4 regions of the Paenibacillus praedii genome follow, and region 2 is predicted to be linked to each of the others. Evidence: riboswitches for the same ligand, from Rfam matches in the RefSeq annotation. Region 2 holds a riboswitch; each other region holds the start of a gene.
What was found. Region 2 has a riboswitch for cyclic di-GMP ahead of ACO9K6_RS10045 (flagellar assembly protein A). Riboswitches for the same ligand answer to the same signal wherever they lie in the genome.

Region 1 (4,679 bases), on a different contig from region 2:
TTGAAAAGAGGATGAGCTGTCCTGTCACGCACATCAGTCTTCGCAAACAAGGGGAAGGTCACACCGTAATTAATTTCGCAGAAGCTCTGCACATCCGAATTCGCGCCTGGCTCCTGTTCACCAAACTGATTGCTTGGGAAGCCGAGAATTTCCAGTCCTTGCTCTTTGTACTCCACATACAGCTTTTGTAAATCGGCATATTGCGGTGTAAATCCGCATTTACTTGCAGTATTTACCACGACTAATACCTTTCCCTTATATTGTTCCATGCTCACCTGTTCACCATGGATCGTCTCTACTTCAAAAGAATGAATACTCATTGCTGACTGCCTCCTCTAGTTCGATATACATTTTAGAAAATTTAATTGTATGCAATTTATAATATAACAAGAATACCACGCCAGTAAACAAGCTGTCAAACAAACGGATGCTGGGCATACTATAAACGATGACAAAAAAACCACTTCCCCTAATAGCCATTGGCTAGAAGAAAGCGGTTCTTTTCATTCGTTTTACCCGTTATAAACTTCGAATTCCTATTCGTTTTCCCCTCACAGCCTACGACTCTACCTTTTGCAGCCTCATATAGTCGCTCACCATAGCAAGACGCCATGGAATAATCATGCCGAACGCAACCAGATAGAAGATTGCTCCCGTCTGCGGGATCGACATATATTGCTCCACGACGCTATGAAGCGATAGCCGCACCGCAAAAAGCGTGATCATAATGAACAGGAATGCTTTGGAGCGTCTCACATAAATCTCGGACTGCACCCGCTCCAATCTCGTAGTCACTATTAAAGGAAATGCGAAGATCAGCAATCCTGTACCGAATGCGGATAACCCCCACAACCACGGAATATGCGTGGCCGAGAAGGCGAACATGATAAATCCGGTAGCCATACCCAGCGGAGGGATGATGATTTTCCGCAGGGAGGTCGGTTGTTTTCCCGCCCGCAAGCGAAGGATCATAAGTGCAGTAAACGCTAGCAGCGATACGATGATCGAGCCGGCCTGGATCATTTCTGTAGACAGCATCACCTGTCCCTACCCCCATTTTCCTGGTGTAGATGCCCTTTTATTTCTCTTATCGTACTTCAAAACGATATGATGCGCAAATGGGGATTCACCTGGAAAAGCGGCTCACCAGCAGTCCGATAACTTAGCTCGATAAATACTCTGCTTAAGCCATTCGTTTTAAACTGTTGCGATCAAACGTCTGATCTTCAACCGGCTCAAATATATCCATACTGTACCGGTCCACGATGACTCGACCTTCAAACATTTTCTTAATAACGATTTTCTTGGTTGCCTTAAGAATGGTGGCAGCTCCCGTAATACCCCCTACATACATGGCAGATATGGTATCTCCCGCTTCAAGCTTGGAACCTCGACATACGGAGTTATCCAAAAAGAAAATGATATTCCCTGCTGAGTAAAGATCACATTGGATTACGCCTTCTCTTCGAATCAGAATATCCCCATTCGACTTTAATGTGGATTTTTGACCTTGGTTAATGTTGATCTGAACATGTGATTCCTGACTTAATGCGATTCTCATGAAGGCTTCCTTCAAAACACGCATAAAATCTTCCATTCTCGGAGCTGTCATCATCTCAACAATTTTAGTGGGCTGCAAAAATAAATCCAAATAGTATTTCAGTTGCTGCAATGCGTCTTTATTATAAGACTGTATACTTGAAATCACGCCAAGCAGTTCCTTCACAATACCCCATACTTGCTGGTATTTACTCTCCGTAATGAGCAGCAGCACCTGCCCATATCGTATCTGTATATTCTTCTTGCCTGTTTCATGGAGTAACATTTTTACGCTTTCCATCATTTTCTCGAGAATGTCCTTTAATTGTTTAGAACTGTTATAAAGCCTGTTGTATAACATCCCGAAATATCCAGAATACAAATTGCTTCCTATGACGTTTCCCTTTACCGCAATACTTCCCGTAGCGGTTAAGGTCGAATTAAAAACACTGCCAGCCACGTAAATATTCCCAAGCGATTCAATAATCATGTTATCCATAACATCACCGTAGACAATCACGTCACCGGAAAATACAATATTTCCGGTTTGTAAATCAACATTACCGGGTACTAAATAAGCAGTATTAATATCAAAGTATTTTATCTGATTCCCCGTAACTCGAGGTCTCCCCCCTTTCAGAGCGATGACAGTGGAATCTGCTGTAATTTCCACGTTATCCTTCCCTGCAATACGAATGTCATTGACCGGATCGGAGGGCAACACATTTCCATACACATCATACCCCGCCTGCCCTTCAACAGGCGGGGTTTTCTTCGCAATGACATCTCCTCTTTTGACGGAAGGAATGTTTACATAATTTTTATAATCAACTACACCTCTTACCTCGGTAAAAATATTCTCGATATTTTCTGAAAAGAACAGATCCAACTGGGCATCTTGGCCTTGAACAGGGAGTTTGCCTTCCGCAATTTTCACAGGTCGATATGAAGGCTGAAGGATCTCCATTTGCACAGCTGGCACATCAAGATTTATCCTAATATTTTTATTTTCAATTTCTGTAAGAACATCTTGCAGATTCACTGTTTCTAAAATGATTGATGTATCTTCCTCCGCTATAAGTGTTACTTCCAATGCCGGCGCCTTTTCCGCTAACGACCACGCATATCTCTTTGGTCGATGGATGGTTAAAAATGCATTAATCTTATTTTCGGATACCGACACTTGAAATAGGCACTGCTCTTCGACTTTCCAATCTATTACGCTTTCAGAAGTAACCTTTGCCTCTGTAAAGATCTCTTGTTCATCGACAAACAGCCTAACAGGAGGCTTTGCCTTGATGACCGGGAACTTCCCCCCGTTTAACGGATTCATAACAATAATTTTTCCATATTCAACCTTAATATATCCGTTCTCTACCTTATCATCTATGTTAAGATCAGTTGTTGAAGATGCCCTTATCCCTTCTCTTTCCTCTGCTCGAGAATCTTGGTCGAGTATCTTTAATAAATTCAATATTTCTTGCTCACTCATATGATCTGACATAGGAATCACCTCACCTTCGGTAACTTGGCGGCCATAGAATGTTCTTCCTTAGGTCCATAGCTTTGCGTCCCTACTTTTCAATAGGTTTGCCGTTTCGATTGAGCATTATATAGTTCAATTTAACTATATTATATTTGCAAATCGTAAACCTTACAACAGATTGTAGTAGAATCGACACTTTGACGGCTTATAATTTATGAAACTCATAATGGAACAATGACCATTTCATGAAAAACTGGCGCATGCTCACTAGGAGCATGCGCCAGTTTTTAGGTTTATTGTTAATGGTCGTGGCCATCCGCAATTCGGTAACCCACGCCGCGTACAGTTACAATGTACCGTGGTGAAACCGCGCTGTCCTTAAGCTTTTTGCGCAAGCTCTTAATATGGGCATCCACCAGATTGCTGCCTCCGAAGTACTGCAGCCCCCATACATTGTCTAGCAGCGATTCACGGGAGAGGACCGAGCCGTCCGACGAGATAAAATGAAGCAGCAGATCGTATTCCGTCTTTGTCAGTTCGATGCGGCAGCCGCCGCGATCAACCGTCATTTTTTTTAAATCGATGCGAATGTCCTTAAACACGCGGATATCCTCGGTGAGCATGTTCATTGCGACTGCAGGTCGATTCTGAAGCATGCGATTAATCAGCTGAACGGCCTCCTCCGGCTTCGCCGGCCATACAAGAAGCTCCGCTGCTCCAAGGGCAGCTGTCTCACGCTTATCAAAGGATTGTTGATCCAGCAGGACGAGAACCGGCACAGCGTGACGCTCGGCTGACTGCAGCAGCTCCTGTCCTGCTTGCAAAGTGTTTCCGTCTGATGTGTTAATAACGGGGATGGCATCATAAACGAGAAGCTCCGGCTGCAGGCTTTGCAGCATGTTCTTGTTGAAATCATGCAAGGAAAACACGTCGAAGCATTCCGCAGAAAGCGCTATGAGCAGGCTCTTCACGCGCTCGGGCAGCGGGCTAATAATCATTATCCGCTGCGTTAGCGAACAGAGCGTCCCGCTTTGAACCTCTTTATCTCCGGAATAGCTTGCTGGATCAAGACTGTCGAATACGGCGCTCACACTTATATTTATCTCATCTGTCAGCATTATTTTGTCATCGCGCATTGCTCACAAACCCCCTCTAAAACGACCTGTGCATGCTCGATCGTATATTTCGTTTCCAGAGCCACCTTCTTCAGCCATTCCTCCGGCAAATCAGCGAGCACCTCATCTACTCTTCCACACTTTGTGCATACGATATGCTGGTGCTCGTCCGTTCGGGCATCATAACGGCTTACCGTTTCACCCAGCTTCAGCTCGCGAATTAATCCGACATCTGTTAAATAACGCAAAGAATTGTATACCGTTCCATATGCGAAGTTAAAGCCCTTGCCGCGCAGTCTCTCAATGACATCGGCTGCCGTTGGATGGTCTTGCGCATGCTGTACCACTTCAAAAATCGCTTTACGCTGCACCGTCAAATTGATTTTGTTCATCATGCCAACCCGCCTTCATTTTAATGATTTAGACTAAGTATAAATATATATTCATATTTGGTCAACCTTTAAAATAGCATCCTCAGCTGCCGTTATAGATAGTCGCAGGAAAAAAGCCTGACAGCTTCTTGCAGCTGTCAGGCTTCA
Region 2 (4,679 bases):
CTCACTTCTGGTCCAATATTGAAATACCATTAAAAATCACCACAAACGTCACGCCCCAAAATTTCCGGAAGCTGCAGGAGAGAGAATACCTGCTTCACATCCTCTTGGATATTCACAATCGCAACCTCGATATCCCGCTCCTTGAGATCATTAATAAGCATAATCAGCAGTCCGATCCCTGACGAGTCCATAAAGGGCACCTGGGAAAAATCGATTTCTACCTGCTCGCATGCCATTAGCTGAGGCGCTACTTCATCTGCTATTATTTCCGTCACATCAATATCCATATCGCCTTTTAAAACCACTGCGATTTTCTTGAAATCCTGCTTGAGCTCATAGGTAAACAACAAATTACCTCCTTGTCTTAATGAAGCTGTAAAATTCCGTTATGATCCAGTCTAGCCCGAACATTCGAGGTCTCCTGCAAGAATCGATGTGAAACCGGACCTATTTGCAGAAACGTATCTGCAAGAGCGAGTTTGATTTGGATAGATTGATTCGCTGGCACACTGATTTTTGTCATACTGCCGCCTTTCGTGCCTGCCTCATCAACCTTTACCCCTGTTTTGCTAATGATCTCGCCGCCGCGAACGAATCCGTTAACCTGCACAAAGCCCTCTGCGAACAGCTTCGTGTTATAGCAGCCCTGACCTACAATATAAATATCACCGCTCGAATAAAGGGTACTGTGATGAGCAAATCCAATTTGAATGAAATTTTGCTTCGCTTCCTTCGTGATTTTCGAGCTTTCAATTAATCGTTCCCCTTTACCAATGACATCCAAAATATCCTGCTCACTGCTTAGATGAGAATTTAACACCATAATAAAACCTCTACTCAGCTCATCAGAGAGCTTGTGCCAGTCCTCGTCCAGCGTATTTCCGCCGTTTTTTACTTTATTAATGAATGCAAGAATTAAAGGGGTTAGCGTCTTAAACTTTCCATCGCATAAAATTTTAATTAAGGGTCCTAGCCCCGTTCTGGACAGGGTACTGATTTTGAAGGCAGAGACTAAGCCCAATTGATGAATAGCGATTATCATTTTTTTGATGAGGTCTACTATTTCAGCAAGCTTCTGTGAAAGCTCCGCAACCAGCATCGTATCTCCGCCAGCGGATAACTCACTTGAAATGATGTTTCGTCCGACCGTAATCGATTGCCCTGTGAATATTCTAGCCTTGTTGACATTTCCATGAACATGCACATTGCCCTGAGCATCCACCAGCATCGCGTCTTCTATTGACCCATTAATTTCAACATCGCCGATATAATGAATATTTCCAATCTCAAGCGTGACGTCCTTGTTGATGACCAGCTTAGGAATAACTGATATTTTCGCTATTCTTCCTGTTATCTTGAGCTGAGGCTGACCGGCTTCCAAAGCAACGACTTTATTGTCATCAATTAATACAACGCCTTTACCGGTTGCGACCTGAATCGGAAATGACTCTGGCGGAAGAATAATTTCACCTGAAACCGTTTTTCCCGGCGTTCCTTGAACAGGCGGCAGAAACATACCAAGCACCTGCCCCGGCTCAGCTTCAGGGAATTGCTGCGTTTCCCTAAAATCGATCGTTCCGTTAGAGCGCTCTTTAAACTCCTTCTTCACATCTACGTTCATATAAGAACTGAAATAGCCATCCTTGCCCGGCTTTGGTTCATCGCCGCACGCAATCAAGAATGAACCGCTCTTATCGCTCTGGCAAGCTCTAGCTATTTCGTCATACTTAATGCCGTAGAGAACTTGCATAGCAAGAAGTTTATCCAACAGCAATGCTTGGTCAATAGGATTTGGTATCCTCGTTTCTTCAACCTTTAACTCCAAATAAGACCTTGGACTTGCATTTTTTAGTTTTCTAAATATCTTCATGCCAGATTTTATGATGACAAGCTTTACTTCCGTTTTGCGGTCATTTATTTGCACATCCCAAACCGGTTCAATGCTTTCATCCTCAATAACAGCCTCTACGCGATCTCCTTCCTTGAGAGCTGTATTTCCTACTTTTTCAACGTCATTAACATACAGCCTCAGACCTTTGCCCGGAGCAATAACCGGGTATTGCTCCGGCGCATTCAGAAAGAAAATTTGGCCATTGTCCGCCCATGCTTTGCCAAGGCATTCCTCTATGCTTAATTCCATATCCGAAATGATTATTGAATTATCATCTATAATAGGAGCCTGCAGAGGATCCAGATCGGCGATTTGCAGAGCTTGAATCATGTCTTCGAGCTCCGCTTCTTCTGGACTTGACATCCCTTTCCTATCCACAGCCTCCACCCTATCCCGAACACTTACCCGCACAATAGCTTGCTTAGCACCGATGCCGAATATGCCCTTTGTTTCTTTGTTAATGATCTCGACATCGAACTCTTCCCGTTCCGCTTTTAATAATCGCAATCCCGTCTGCAAAGCTTCCTGGACGTCTTTTCCTTTGGCAATTATACTTTTCCCCATTCTATCACCGCCTTACAGTCATATAATTGGAGCATACAAATAAACCCAGCCCGAAAGACTGGATTTAATAAAATCCTTCCATTTCCGGCAGCCCGGCTGTCATAGCAGCAATTACCGCTTTAGACCCGTGGCTTTGCGTCCCTATCTTTCAATAGGTTTGCCTTTTTCTTTTTATATAGTTCCTTGTCTGAATACTTAAAAAGCTGCTTTATCGTCCTGCCATGCTTCGGATACAAGGAGTACCCAATACTCGGATTCAAAAAAATAGGTTGATCTATATTGGGAAAATGACAGGGGGCTCGAAACACTTCCTGAACATGCCCGATATACGCATGAATATCCTCTTTTTCATGAATGTCTCTCATGACCAGGGCAAACTCATCACCGCTTAAGCGTCCAACAATATCACCGGCTCTCTTATTAAGCAGCAACCGCTTAGAAAATTCCTTCAAAACCATATCACCAATGTCATGGCCGTACGTATCGTTAATGAGCTTGAATTTGTCGAGATCCATGACGAGGAACCCCAGCATCTCGCCACTGGCCGCTGCTTCTTCAAGCGCCTCCTCGGCAAGGGTAATCAGCTTTCTTCGGTTGTAGAGACCTGTTAAAAAATCATGATAAGCCATTTTTTCCAGCGATAGCTCGTAATTTTTTCTTTCCCTGTTGTCTCTGGACACAACGATGACCTTGTAGATGCTGCCATCCTTCGCACATACGGGTGAGAAAGCGGTTTCTAACCATAGCCAGCTTCCATCCTTATGCTTTTTCCGCAGCTCCATCACATAGGTGCCCTTGGTTTCGATCATGTTCTGGTAAATATCTCTAGTTTTTCTAACATCCTCGGGATGAATATATTCAAATATTTTCGTTTTTTCTTCCAAATGGTCGAATATGCTAAGCAGTGAAGGTGATGTATATTCTATCGTGCCGTTAATGTCCGTTATCTTGATCATATCTTGGGAATATTCTGCAATGAGCCTATACTGCTCCGCTTGGTCCTTCAGCTCTCGCAGCTGCTTTTTCTGATCCGTAATATTGCAATAAACTAGAAGTGCGCCTGAAATGCTATCGTCCGGCTGCTTGATCGGAGCTATTCGAAGCCTGTAAAATTGAGCTTCCTCAACCGCAGGCGCAGCATTCATGATTTCCTGCTCGTGCAGCTTCAGCTCGCCGGCCAGAACTTGGTTCATAGCTGTGACAAGCTTATTATTTTCCGCATATAATTTCGGATAATAAATACCCTTATATTCACCCAGTTGACCACCGTTGTGAAGGGGTGAATAAAGCCAGGCCTGATTAACAGCTGTAATTATACCTTGTGGATTAATAATTACGATCGGTTCAATCATGGAGTCAAGCAGCAATTGATTGAAGCCTTGAGTATGAAGCATACGTTCCATACAATTCACCTTGTTTATCAGATTCTTTCTTAGTTTAAATAATTTGGTGGATATGAAGCGTTCGGTTTTTGCTTAAATCCACATACTGGCCATCTATTGCAACGAGTGGATGAACAGGATCATTAGAATTGATCATAATAATTTTCCCTTCACTCCCATCGGACATGACAACATGGTTGCCGATTAATAGATTCATAATTTTTTTTAGAAATCGAAGCGTAATTTCCGGCTCTAGGCTCCCAAAAGCATTTTGCGACATATCCTTAAGAACATGATAAAAAGGAATGGGATTTTTATACGCACGCTTTGAAATCATTGCATGAAACACATCCGCAACGGCTACAATTTTACTGTGGAGATCAATTTCTTGTTTTTGCAATCCGTAGGGATAGCCGCTCCCATCCTCGCGTTCATGATGCTGAAGCGCAACTAGCGCATAACGATAAGAAACTTCCGATGTGCCCCGAATTATGTCAAAGCCATATACCGTATGATTTTTCACCTCAGCGTATTCTTCATTGGTCAGCTTCCCCGGCTTATTGATAATCTCGATAGGTATTTTCACCTTGCCTACGTCATGCAGGAAGCCGGCTGTTGTGAGCTGCAGCAATTCCTCTTCTTGCATGCCTTGGGAAACGCCGATTAATCGACTGATTAGGGCTACGCCTATGCTATGACGGTATGTATATTCATCACGCAGCTCCAAATGTGCGAACACGTCGCTAAAATGTGCATCACTGCTCATTTCCTCAATAATCGGAATGATCCTCTCGCGAACATCCTCATAAGGGATCACATGGGAGTGGCGAATCTTATGAAAG
Region 3 (4,679 bases), on a different contig from region 2:
GGATAGGTGTCTTTTTTACTGCCTGGGGAAAAGATACGGGGTCAATTCCCTTGCAATAGCGCGATGCCCCCGATCATTTGGATGGATGGGCATAAATCCGCTCAACGCATCTTCAATTTTTCCATTTCGATATCCATAGATAAGATCTGCTTGTTTTCCTTCAAACCACGCATGAACGGGAGCGATATTTACATCGTAGCTTCTTGCGAGCCTGCTCGTCATACGATTTAATCTGCCAATCCACTCAACCGCAATGGGACTGTTCGGAAATGGATTGTATTGCGTGCAGCAAATGATTCTGGCACGACTTCCTTTTTTTATATGAGTTAGAATGGCGTTTAAATTTGTCTTATAGTCGTTTAAAGCTTGTTGTGCATGTAATGGTTGCTGGTTTCTAAATGAAGACAGTGCCGAGTTGGCTAAATCCACTCCTCCGATCCATATAGAAACAACAGCAGATTCACTAATAATGGATGATCCCTGCCGTATCACCGCATTTAATAGATCATTGCTGCTCCAACCAGGCAGGGCCAAAACATACCCGGTAACCTTACGGGAGCGTGAATTTAAAGTAGATACGGCCAATTGGGGATAAGCCTTTGCCATAGAGGAGGCATTTTCTCCAAATGTAATGGAATCTCCAAGAGCTGTATAGATCATAAGAATATCACCAACCCCGTTTCATTATACATACTGCGCAAATAGCCTGATGAAAAATTAATTTTAAAGATCAACTGTTTGCTTGCTCGTGTATTTCTTCAAGTGCATCTTAGAAATATAATATTGTAATCATGTGCAGTTTGTGTGGACACTAACAATGAATGCTTCATGTCCATTTCTAATCCGTTTCCCCTCCCCCCCCATGTAAAACCCCGATTTTCTTATTTCCGCGGCAGTTGCTCACTACAATGAAATAAAATACGCCAGAATGTTTTTTTGAGGAGGAGATTCAACAACAATGTTTCTCCATTGCGATGCGGAAAGAAGCGAATGCCCATATGTACGCTATTGAAGTTCCTGCTGAATTCCTCACCAAGTACGGAGAGAAATTCCAAATTAAGCTTTCAACGGAGCTGGGCAGCATGCTCCTTCGAGGAAACATGCTGGCTAATAATGAAGCGGCAGGAGAACAAGAAAAGATATCCATAATGATGGCCAAATCTGAGGTTCCGCAAAATGCCGCAATTCAAGGGAAGGTAGGAGTCGTTATAGACCTGCACGTTGAATCGGAGGGGCAAGCTCTTGCTTATAACAATAAGGATGCTGCTGTGACGGTGCAAATTCCTTATGCGCTAAGCGAGGAAGAGCTGGAAAATGTAGAATTATTGTCAGTTTGGTACGTGGATGAGCAAGGTCATGTTCAGTTGGTGCCTACTGGAAAATATGATTTTACTTCTAAGGAAATGCGCTTCCAAACAAGCCACTTTAGTAAATATGCCATTTCCTATTTAACAAAATCATTTAATGATCTAAGCCCAGTCCCTTGGGCTCCACAAGCGATTCAGGTACTAGCATCGAAAGGTATTATTAATGGCGTCACGGATCGTTCTTATCAACCGGGTTCCTTCATAACCCGCGCCGATTTCACGAAAATATTAATCGAAGCGCTGGGCATCACAGCAGCTGTAAATACATCCTTTGTGGATGTAAATCAAGATGATTATTACTATGAAGCGGTAGGAATCGCACATTCGCTAGGAATCATCGAAGGAAGTGGAGATCGCAAATTCAAGGCTTTGATCTCAGGTTATGCTGCAGATGCTGTTGCAGCATTGGTGAAGATGGGATTGGTGCGCAGGGAAGTTATGGCCGAATCGAACCTATGCAGCCTACAACGCGTGCTGAGGCTGCAGTAATCGTGTATAAATTAATTAACTATGTATTCAATTCATACAATTAATAACTGAATAACTGAATTATCCTCTCACCGTGCTAACAATCCTTTGTTGGCACGGTGTTTTCATAACCGTAAATTATTTTTCAAACGAGTAATAATTGTTGATGACGTTAATGCCCTCTCGCGGGCTATCATAATGGAAACAGAACAGAAAGAGGTGCAATCGTGGAACCTGCCATTACTGCGAACAAAAATAATCGAACGAGTGCCAGAAAAAAACGACTTCAAGAAAGCATTGCCGGAAATTCGAACAGGATGTCTTCAAGTATCCGATTGAATGGATTCCTACAAATTTTAATGGCCCTACAAACTACATGAAAGTTTGGGTAGGGGATTATCCGTTTTACCTCTATTATTGGAATACGATCAAAGTTACGCTTTTGACGACATCAGAGCGGCAGCCTTTTTAATATGGTAAAATACATTTAAGATAAGGCTATTGTTTCACCCAGTAGTATAAACTATAATGAGTACTAATTGTAGTTTATTGTCGATACATATATAGTCGTTCTGAAAAATTTCATAACGAAAGGGCACACTCGTTGAAAAATGAGGTCGCAAAGCTATAGGGGCTATCACATTTCCGGATTGGAAATGTTATGCCAGCCAGTTACCGAAGGTAAGGAAACTCTTCTTTTCGGGAGAGTTTTTTTTGTTGCTACAAGAAGATTTAAAAGGTGGTAGAGCAGTGAGTAAATGGAATAAGCCGATCTTTCATATCATAGCGCTGATTGTATTCGCACTTTTAGGCAATATGTTCAACCTGTCTCTTTTGCTTGGGGTCAATTTTATTTTTGGCAGTATATTTACCTTGTTATTATTGCGAATATACGGTCTGAAATGGGCATTAGTGGCATCAATTATTGTGAATGCTTATACCTTGCTGCTATGGAACCATCCTTATGCTTTCATTGTTTTTGTGCTGGAAACGCTATTTGTCGGCCTCTTCTCCAGAGGAAAGAAGATTGTTCTAAATGTTACTCTATATTGGGTGATTTTGGGTATGCCGCTCATTTTTGTGTTTTATCATTATGCTCTGCATATGAATGTCACTGCTTCCTTGCTCATCTCGCTTAAGGATGCGGTGAATGGCATCTGGAATGCATTGATTGCCAGCTTAATCGTTACCTATTTGCCTCTTATTAAATGGCCGGCATTCCAGAAACGTAAAATATCCAGCTCCTTTCACGAGGTTTTATTCAACCACTTTGTCACACTGATCTTCCTTTCTTTGCTTCTTGTGACAGTGATGATCGGCCGCGAACAATACCGCAATATCAAAGAGGAAATAAAATCTGAGACGGAAGCGGATTCCTCCCTCATCCGCAATGACATCATGGATTGGGGAAAAGCCCATGTGGCTGCGGTGAACCTGTTATCGATGGCAGCAGCTGAAAATAGGCTGGAAAAGCTGGACTACTTGCAGCGCCAAGCCGCTTCAGTCCAGACGTTATATCCGGATTTTATTAATTTGTACATTGCTAATCGCAATGGAACTACTAAGGTATTCAATCCATTGCGAAATAACAAAGGAGAGTCAACGATCGGCTTAAACTTCGCGGATCGGCCTTACTTTGAATACATGAGAGAATATCACCAACCGGTTGTTTCCGATGTGTTTCAAGGAAGAGGCGGAATAACCGTGCCCACTGTGATTATTGGCAATCCTATTATGATTAACGGAGAGTTTCAAGGGGCTGCCGTAGGTGCGCTTGATCTTAACTACATTACAACAGAGTTAAAAAATCTGGTGAAAAATAGCTTAATGTATGTCACGATCGTAGATCAAAATAATAAGGTCATTGCAAGCACCCGTGATGATCTAGCCGTTATGAACGAGTATGACTGGACAAAAAGCGGTGGAATACATGTATTGGATGACCGTTTGTACCACTGGTACCCAGACACCATCAAAAATCCAATGAGCAGATGGGGAGAGTCCTCTTATTTTAAAATCATGACGATTCCGCATATGGGGGATTGGCGTATTATAGCCGAGACACCGATTGCTCCTTATCGTGACCGTTTGTATAGCTTTTACATTAATATATTTAGTATCTTATTGGTCTGTGGATTGTTATCCATTCTCATTTCCAATATGATTAGTCGTATTATCGTTAGACCGATCAAGCAATTAACCTACACGACCACAGATTTGCCTGAGAAAATAGCCGAGAACCAGCTCGTGAACTGGAAGGGCAGTTTCATAGAAGAAATTAATACCCTTATTTCGAACAGCAAAGAAATGGCTTTGAGAATTCAAAGCATGTTTGCAGAAATTCAGCTTTTGGCATATTACGACAGCTTAACCGGCTTGCCCAACCGAGTCTACTTTAATCAACGACTGCAAGCCTACTTGGAGGAAGCGAGTGACCTTGGCCACACGGCAGCCGTCCTGTTCATCGATATCGATCGATTTAAGATGGTGAATGATATGTTTGGTCATGCAAATGGCGACTCGTTATTAAAGGAGGCGGCCCGGAGGATTCAAGGCTGTATTGGTCAGGACGCGATCCTCTCAAGGATGGGTGGTGATGAGTTTGTCGCATTACTTCCGAATAGGACCCGTGAACAATCGGAACAAATCGTCCAAACCGTCCTTCAGGCATTTAAAATACCGATGTCGATAAGTGATCATGAAGTGTATACCACACCAAGTATCGGAATCAGCCTCTTTCCATCGGATGGGAAAAGTGACTTGGAGCTCATCAAGAACGCGGATCAAGCGATGTATGCGGTAAAAGAGACAGGTCGTAATGGGTATAGTTTCTATGAGGGAAAG
Region 4 (4,679 bases), on a different contig from region 2:
AATACGGTATCCAGCTTCAAAATTCCGACCAGGCTGCTATCCGTTAATCCGATTCCTGTGAAATAGTTGCCGTCAGGTCCGCCAACGCGTTCTGAAGGAGGCTGAATGTCTGTGAAAGTGGTAACTTTGTTCACGCGATCTACAATGATTCCAACAGTGTCATCTTGATGGTGAACAACTACTATTCGACTTGCCTTTGTATGCTCTTTTTCATGGAGTCGAAACAAGTTCCTGAGACTGATAACCGGTACAATCCTGCCCCTCAAGTTAATGACTCCTTTTACATAAGGCATGACATTCGGTATTTGAGTAATATCCTGCATTTTAATAATTTCATGTATATCCTGAATTCGAATGGCGTACTGTTCACTTTCGATGCCAAATTCAATATATTGCTCCTGCTTAGAAGCCTGCATCGCACTACCTCTTCTCTTCATTTAACTATTTAATGTTGAAAATGGATACGGAACTATTTAAATCCTGTGCAAGCTCAGCCAGGGATAGAGCCGTTGCTGCGGTTTCTTCGCTGCTTGCCGCTGATTGTTGCGTAGCTGCGGAAATGCTTTCAATTGAAATAAGCACTTCTGCGGATTGAGCGGCCTGTTCCTCACTCGCTGCGGCAATTTCCGTAACCTTAAGAGCAGATTGATTGACCATCGTAATGATGCTGTCAAACGCTTCACCGGTTTTTTTGGAAAATGCAACGCCTTCACCAACTGCCCTCACACTGTGTTGCGTATTCTGCTGCATACCTTTAATAATTGACGTTATTTGCTTCGTAGCTTCACTGCTACGTTCAGCCAATTTACGAACCTCATCGGCTACAACCGCAAACCCTCTGCCCTGCTCTCCTGCACGCGCCGCTTCAATTGCAGCATTCAATGCCAAAAGATTCGTCTGTTCTGCAATATCATCAATTACTTCAATAATTTCACCAATCTTATTTGAATCCTCTTCTAATCGGGACATCTGTTCATTAACCACAACCATGCCTTCGATGGACGAACGAACCACTTTGCCGCCTTCCATTGCAATATCCATTGTTGTATTAGACAGATCAGCTGCTTGCTCTGCACTCTGAGCCACCGAACTAATAGCTATTGACAATTCCGAGAACAGTTCATTCATCGTTTGAGCATCACTCGCTTGGCTGTTACTCCCTCTGGCTATCTCCTCGGTACTTGACGAGATCTGCTGGGAGGCAGCAGCAACGCTTTCAGCGGATACAAAAATGGCTCCGACGGTTGACCTTAAACTGATTACCATGTTGTTTATGGATGTCGCCAATTGTCCGATCTCATCTCTTGTATTGATATCCGATGTTTCTCTCAAATCGCCAGCCGCCACTTTACCAAGTAATCCCACCAGTCGATTCAGAGGCCGTGCGATAATTTGTGACATGAAATAACCGAATGCAATACTGAAAAGCAATGACACAATGATAATCGTTATGGTCATGGTTCGGGAGCCTTCGTACATCGCATTGGATTGCTCAAACCCATGTTGTGCTGTCGTAATATTCAAGGAAATCAGCTCCATTAAAACACCTTCTACCTGGTCACCGGCCGCTTTAAAATCAGGAGCGATTCTTTTATATTCGTCTATATCACCTGCATGTGCGGATTGCATAGCAAGTTCCAGCATTTCATTGTATGACTCCCATGCAGGATCAAATTTATTTATGACTTCCCTTTCCTGCTCACTCAAATCAGAATTACGGTATGTATCCATGTTCGTTAAAATTTGATTTTTTAATTCGTTTATATTATTTTCATAAATATTTTTGTCTGCACTTATAATAGCAATAAAGTTCATATCCCGGATATTAACTCTAATTTGCTGGTATAACACTTGAGAGGCAGCAATATCAGCAATGGGTACTAACCGTTCATTGTATGTGATTCCTACTTCATCATTGATTTTCCCCATATTAGACAAACCAAATATTCCAACGAATGCAAGTAGGATAGCCATCAAAACAAATGCGGAAATTAACTTCACAGACGTTTTCAAATTATAAAACCATTTCAAAATAGAACACTCCATCCTGTTTATAATATCTTCTGTCGTTCTATACAAAATCATTTATGTCATCTGCTATCCGCAGCTTATTGGAAATAAATTAAATTATCCCAAAAGATCGTATAAAAAAAGACCCAAAAGGGTCCTTACACCACTTTTGGTAGCCCGGCTGTCATAGCGTTCGCCTTAGACCCGTTGCTTTGCGTCCTTATCTTTCAATAAGTTTGCCTTTATCAATAGGAATAATCTTGTCACTTCTTAATAGGATGTTCAAAAACAAAAACCGAAACGGCTTGGTCATCTTTTATATGTATGTCCGAAAACAAACGAACCAATTTCGATCCAATCAACTCTTCCATCCCCTCAGGTACTTTGCGATTATAGTATTCCTGAATGAGCTTCGTTCGGGCCTGGTGAACCAAATTTCCGCCTTGCTCGGTCTGCGTCATGAACTTTTCGACAGGTGTAAGATTTCCGCTCATCGTCGTGATTGCTTGATTATCTACAAAAACAGTACGCACCTCATCCGGACCTTTGCCGAATAGATCCTTCCGCACCTTCCGAACCATTTCATTGAATAGATGTACTTTTTTTTGCATGACCCCTCGCCCCTTCAAGGATTTTCCATTTTCTTTGCTAGCAATCTAAGATTGTGTGGTATTTCCTCAAATTATAGTGGATGAGCAAAAAAAAACCATCGAAAAACAACTATATACCTTCAATCGGTACAAAGCTGTTTTATGATGGATGTATAGCCAACATCAGATTATGCCTTTTACCATTCCAGTCATCGTATCTATTCGTAGTGAAAGCAACTTCATACCAAATTACTCCACCATTGCATTATTTCTTATAATACACGCAGATATCACATGTGTCAAATGGACTAAATAAATCATCTAATAGGTATTTATACATGGGATTCTAATATTTATTAAAATCATTTAACTAAGACTTGCAGCATTATATATATCCTTGGTTTTAAAAAAGAATGGACAAAACTAACTTCTGCTGTATGTCTGTGAACGAAGCGATCTAATTGCTACGGTCGATGTTTTAAAGCCTGGCATTTTACAATGGGGATCAAGCTCGGGACTAGTCGCCTTATTCACGTTCTGTACCCCCCCCCAATGCATCGGCACAAATAGCGTATCTTCTCTTATTTTATCCGTGATTCGGCTGCGGACACTGAAGCTTCCTCTGCGAGAACGAACTTCGACCCACTCCCCATCTTCAATTTTATATTTTTTTGCTGTCTTGGAATGAAGCTCGATATAATTCTCCACGCTCCGTGCTGCGAGTGAAGCGCTTCTTCGTGTCTGTACCCCTGTTAAATAATGGGATAGCTCTCGTCCGTTCGTCATCGTGAGCGGATATGTTTCGTCAGGCTGCTCCTGAGGCAGCCGACTTTCTACGGGGAAGAAAATCGCTTTGCCGTCCGCATGAGCGAAAGTCTGCTCGAACATCATGCCGTTTATTGCTTGCCCCTCCGTTGAAGGACAAGGCCAATACACGCCGCCCTCTTGACGGAGACGTTCATACGTAATGCCATAGTAATCGGCTAGGCCACCGCGGGTGGCCTGTCTCAGTTCTTCGAAAATCTGCTCTGCCGATTCGAATGGGAAATATCGCTGCTTGCCCAGCATTGCAGCAAGCTCACATAGGATGGCCCAGTCATGCCTTGCTTCGCCTGGAGCGTTAAGCTTGGATTCTCGAAGCAGCACGCGGCCTTCCAAATTCGTAAGTGTTCCATCATTTTCCAAGTAGGCCGTCACAGGCAATACGACATCGGCCAGCTTGGCCGTCTCTGACAAAAACATATCTGCTACCACAAGGAAATCGATCTTAGACAACCCTTCCTCTACCCGATCTGCATTCGGATTTGAAACGACGGGGTTGGACCCCATTACAAACAATGAACGTATCGTTCCCTCGTGAACCAGCTCCATCATCTCATAGGCGGATACGCCTTTTCGGGGTAGCTCCTCGGGATCAACTCCCCATACGCCAGCCACATAAGCACGATCCTGCTCATCCTCTATGGAACGGTAGCCTGGCAGTTGATCACTCTTCTGGCCATGCTCTCTGCCGCCTTGTCCATTCCCCTGCCCAGTAACTGCACCGTAGCCGCAGCCTGGCTTGCCGATTTTTCCGGTAACGAGCACCATATTCAAAAAATTCCGAACGGCAGCATGCCCATCTGTCTGCTGCTCAACGCCTCTAGCCGTAAATATAATACCGGTACTCGCTTGACCATACGTCACCGCTGCCTTATGAATCATCTCTTTATCTACGCCCGTTAGATCTGCGATCTCTTCCAATTGGACTCCTGATATATGCTGCACAAGCTCAGTGTAGCCGTTTGTCCGGTCGTTTATAAAAGACTTATTTTCAAGTTTCTCGTCCATTAAAACTTTAAGCATACCGTTTGCAAGCGCAGCGTCCGTGCCGGGCTTGATTTGAAGATGAATGTCGGCAATTGCGGCGGTAGCGGTCACTCTCGGGTCGATGACAATAATAATGGCTCCGTTTTCCTTCGCTTTTGTAAAATAAGGCATTAATGTCGGCTGGCACTCCGCGATGTTCGTGCCGGCTAAAATAATGCAGCGGGCTAGCGGGATATCCGATAGCCGGCAAGTTAGACCGCGGTCGATCCC

Region 1: it holds a riboswitch for cyclic di-GMP, as region 2 does, so the genes downstream of both, ACO9K6_RS05605 (DUF342 domain-containing protein) here and ACO9K6_RS10045 (flagellar assembly protein A) in region 2, are expected to answer to the same signal.
Region 3: it holds a riboswitch for cyclic di-GMP, as region 2 does, so the genes downstream of both, ACO9K6_RS15330 (EAL domain-containing protein) here and ACO9K6_RS10045 (flagellar assembly protein A) in region 2, are expected to answer to the same signal.
Region 4: it holds a riboswitch for cyclic di-GMP, as region 2 does, so the genes downstream of both, ACO9K6_RS00665 (methyl-accepting chemotaxis protein) here and ACO9K6_RS10045 (flagellar assembly protein A) in region 2, are expected to answer to the same signal.

Annotation. Positions count from the first base shown of each region.
Region 1 is NZ_JBMWAM010000004.1:63,102-67,780, reverse strand. Features, by position in the region: gene ACO9K6_RS05615 (glutathione peroxidase) at 1-320, opposite strand, end outside; gene ACO9K6_RS05610 (CcdC family protein) at 559-1,038, opposite strand; gene ACO9K6_RS05605 (DUF342 domain-containing protein) at 1,184-3,043, opposite strand; cyclic di-GMP riboswitch class I at 3,059-3,144, opposite strand; gene ACO9K6_RS05600 (winged helix-turn-helix transcriptional regulator) at 3,325-4,161, opposite strand; gene ACO9K6_RS05595 (Fur family transcriptional regulator) at 4,143-4,532, opposite strand.
Region 2 is NZ_JBMWAM010000008.1:131,273-135,951, forward strand. Features, by position in the region: gene ACO9K6_RS10040 (STAS domain-containing protein) at 30-347, opposite strand; gene ACO9K6_RS10045 (flagellar assembly protein A) at 365-2,455, opposite strand; cyclic di-GMP riboswitch class I at 2,539-2,627, opposite strand; partial or broken gene ACO9K6_RS10050 (diguanylate cyclase) at 2,626-3,858, opposite strand; gene ACO9K6_RS10055 (HD-GYP domain-containing protein) at 3,893-4,679, opposite strand, start outside.
Region 3 is NZ_JBMWAM010000017.1:222-4,900, forward strand. Features, by position in the region: gene ACO9K6_RS15315 (SGNH/GDSL hydrolase family protein) at 16-660, opposite strand; gene ACO9K6_RS15320 (S-layer homology domain-containing protein) at 999-1,856, shown strand; partial or broken gene ACO9K6_RS15325 (carbohydrate ABC transporter permease) at 2,140-2,286, shown strand; cyclic di-GMP riboswitch class I at 2,420-2,515, shown strand; gene ACO9K6_RS15330 (EAL domain-containing protein) at 2,586-4,679, shown strand, end outside.
Region 4 is NZ_JBMWAM010000001.1:131,937-136,615, forward strand. Features, by position in the region: gene ACO9K6_RS00660 (chemotaxis protein CheW) at 1-416, opposite strand, end outside; gene ACO9K6_RS00665 (methyl-accepting chemotaxis protein) at 442-2,031, opposite strand; cyclic di-GMP riboswitch class I at 2,179-2,261, opposite strand; gene ACO9K6_RS00670 (Na-translocating system protein MpsC family protein) at 2,274-2,621, opposite strand; gene nasC (assimilatory nitrate reductase catalytic subunit NasC) at 3,024-4,679, opposite strand, start outside.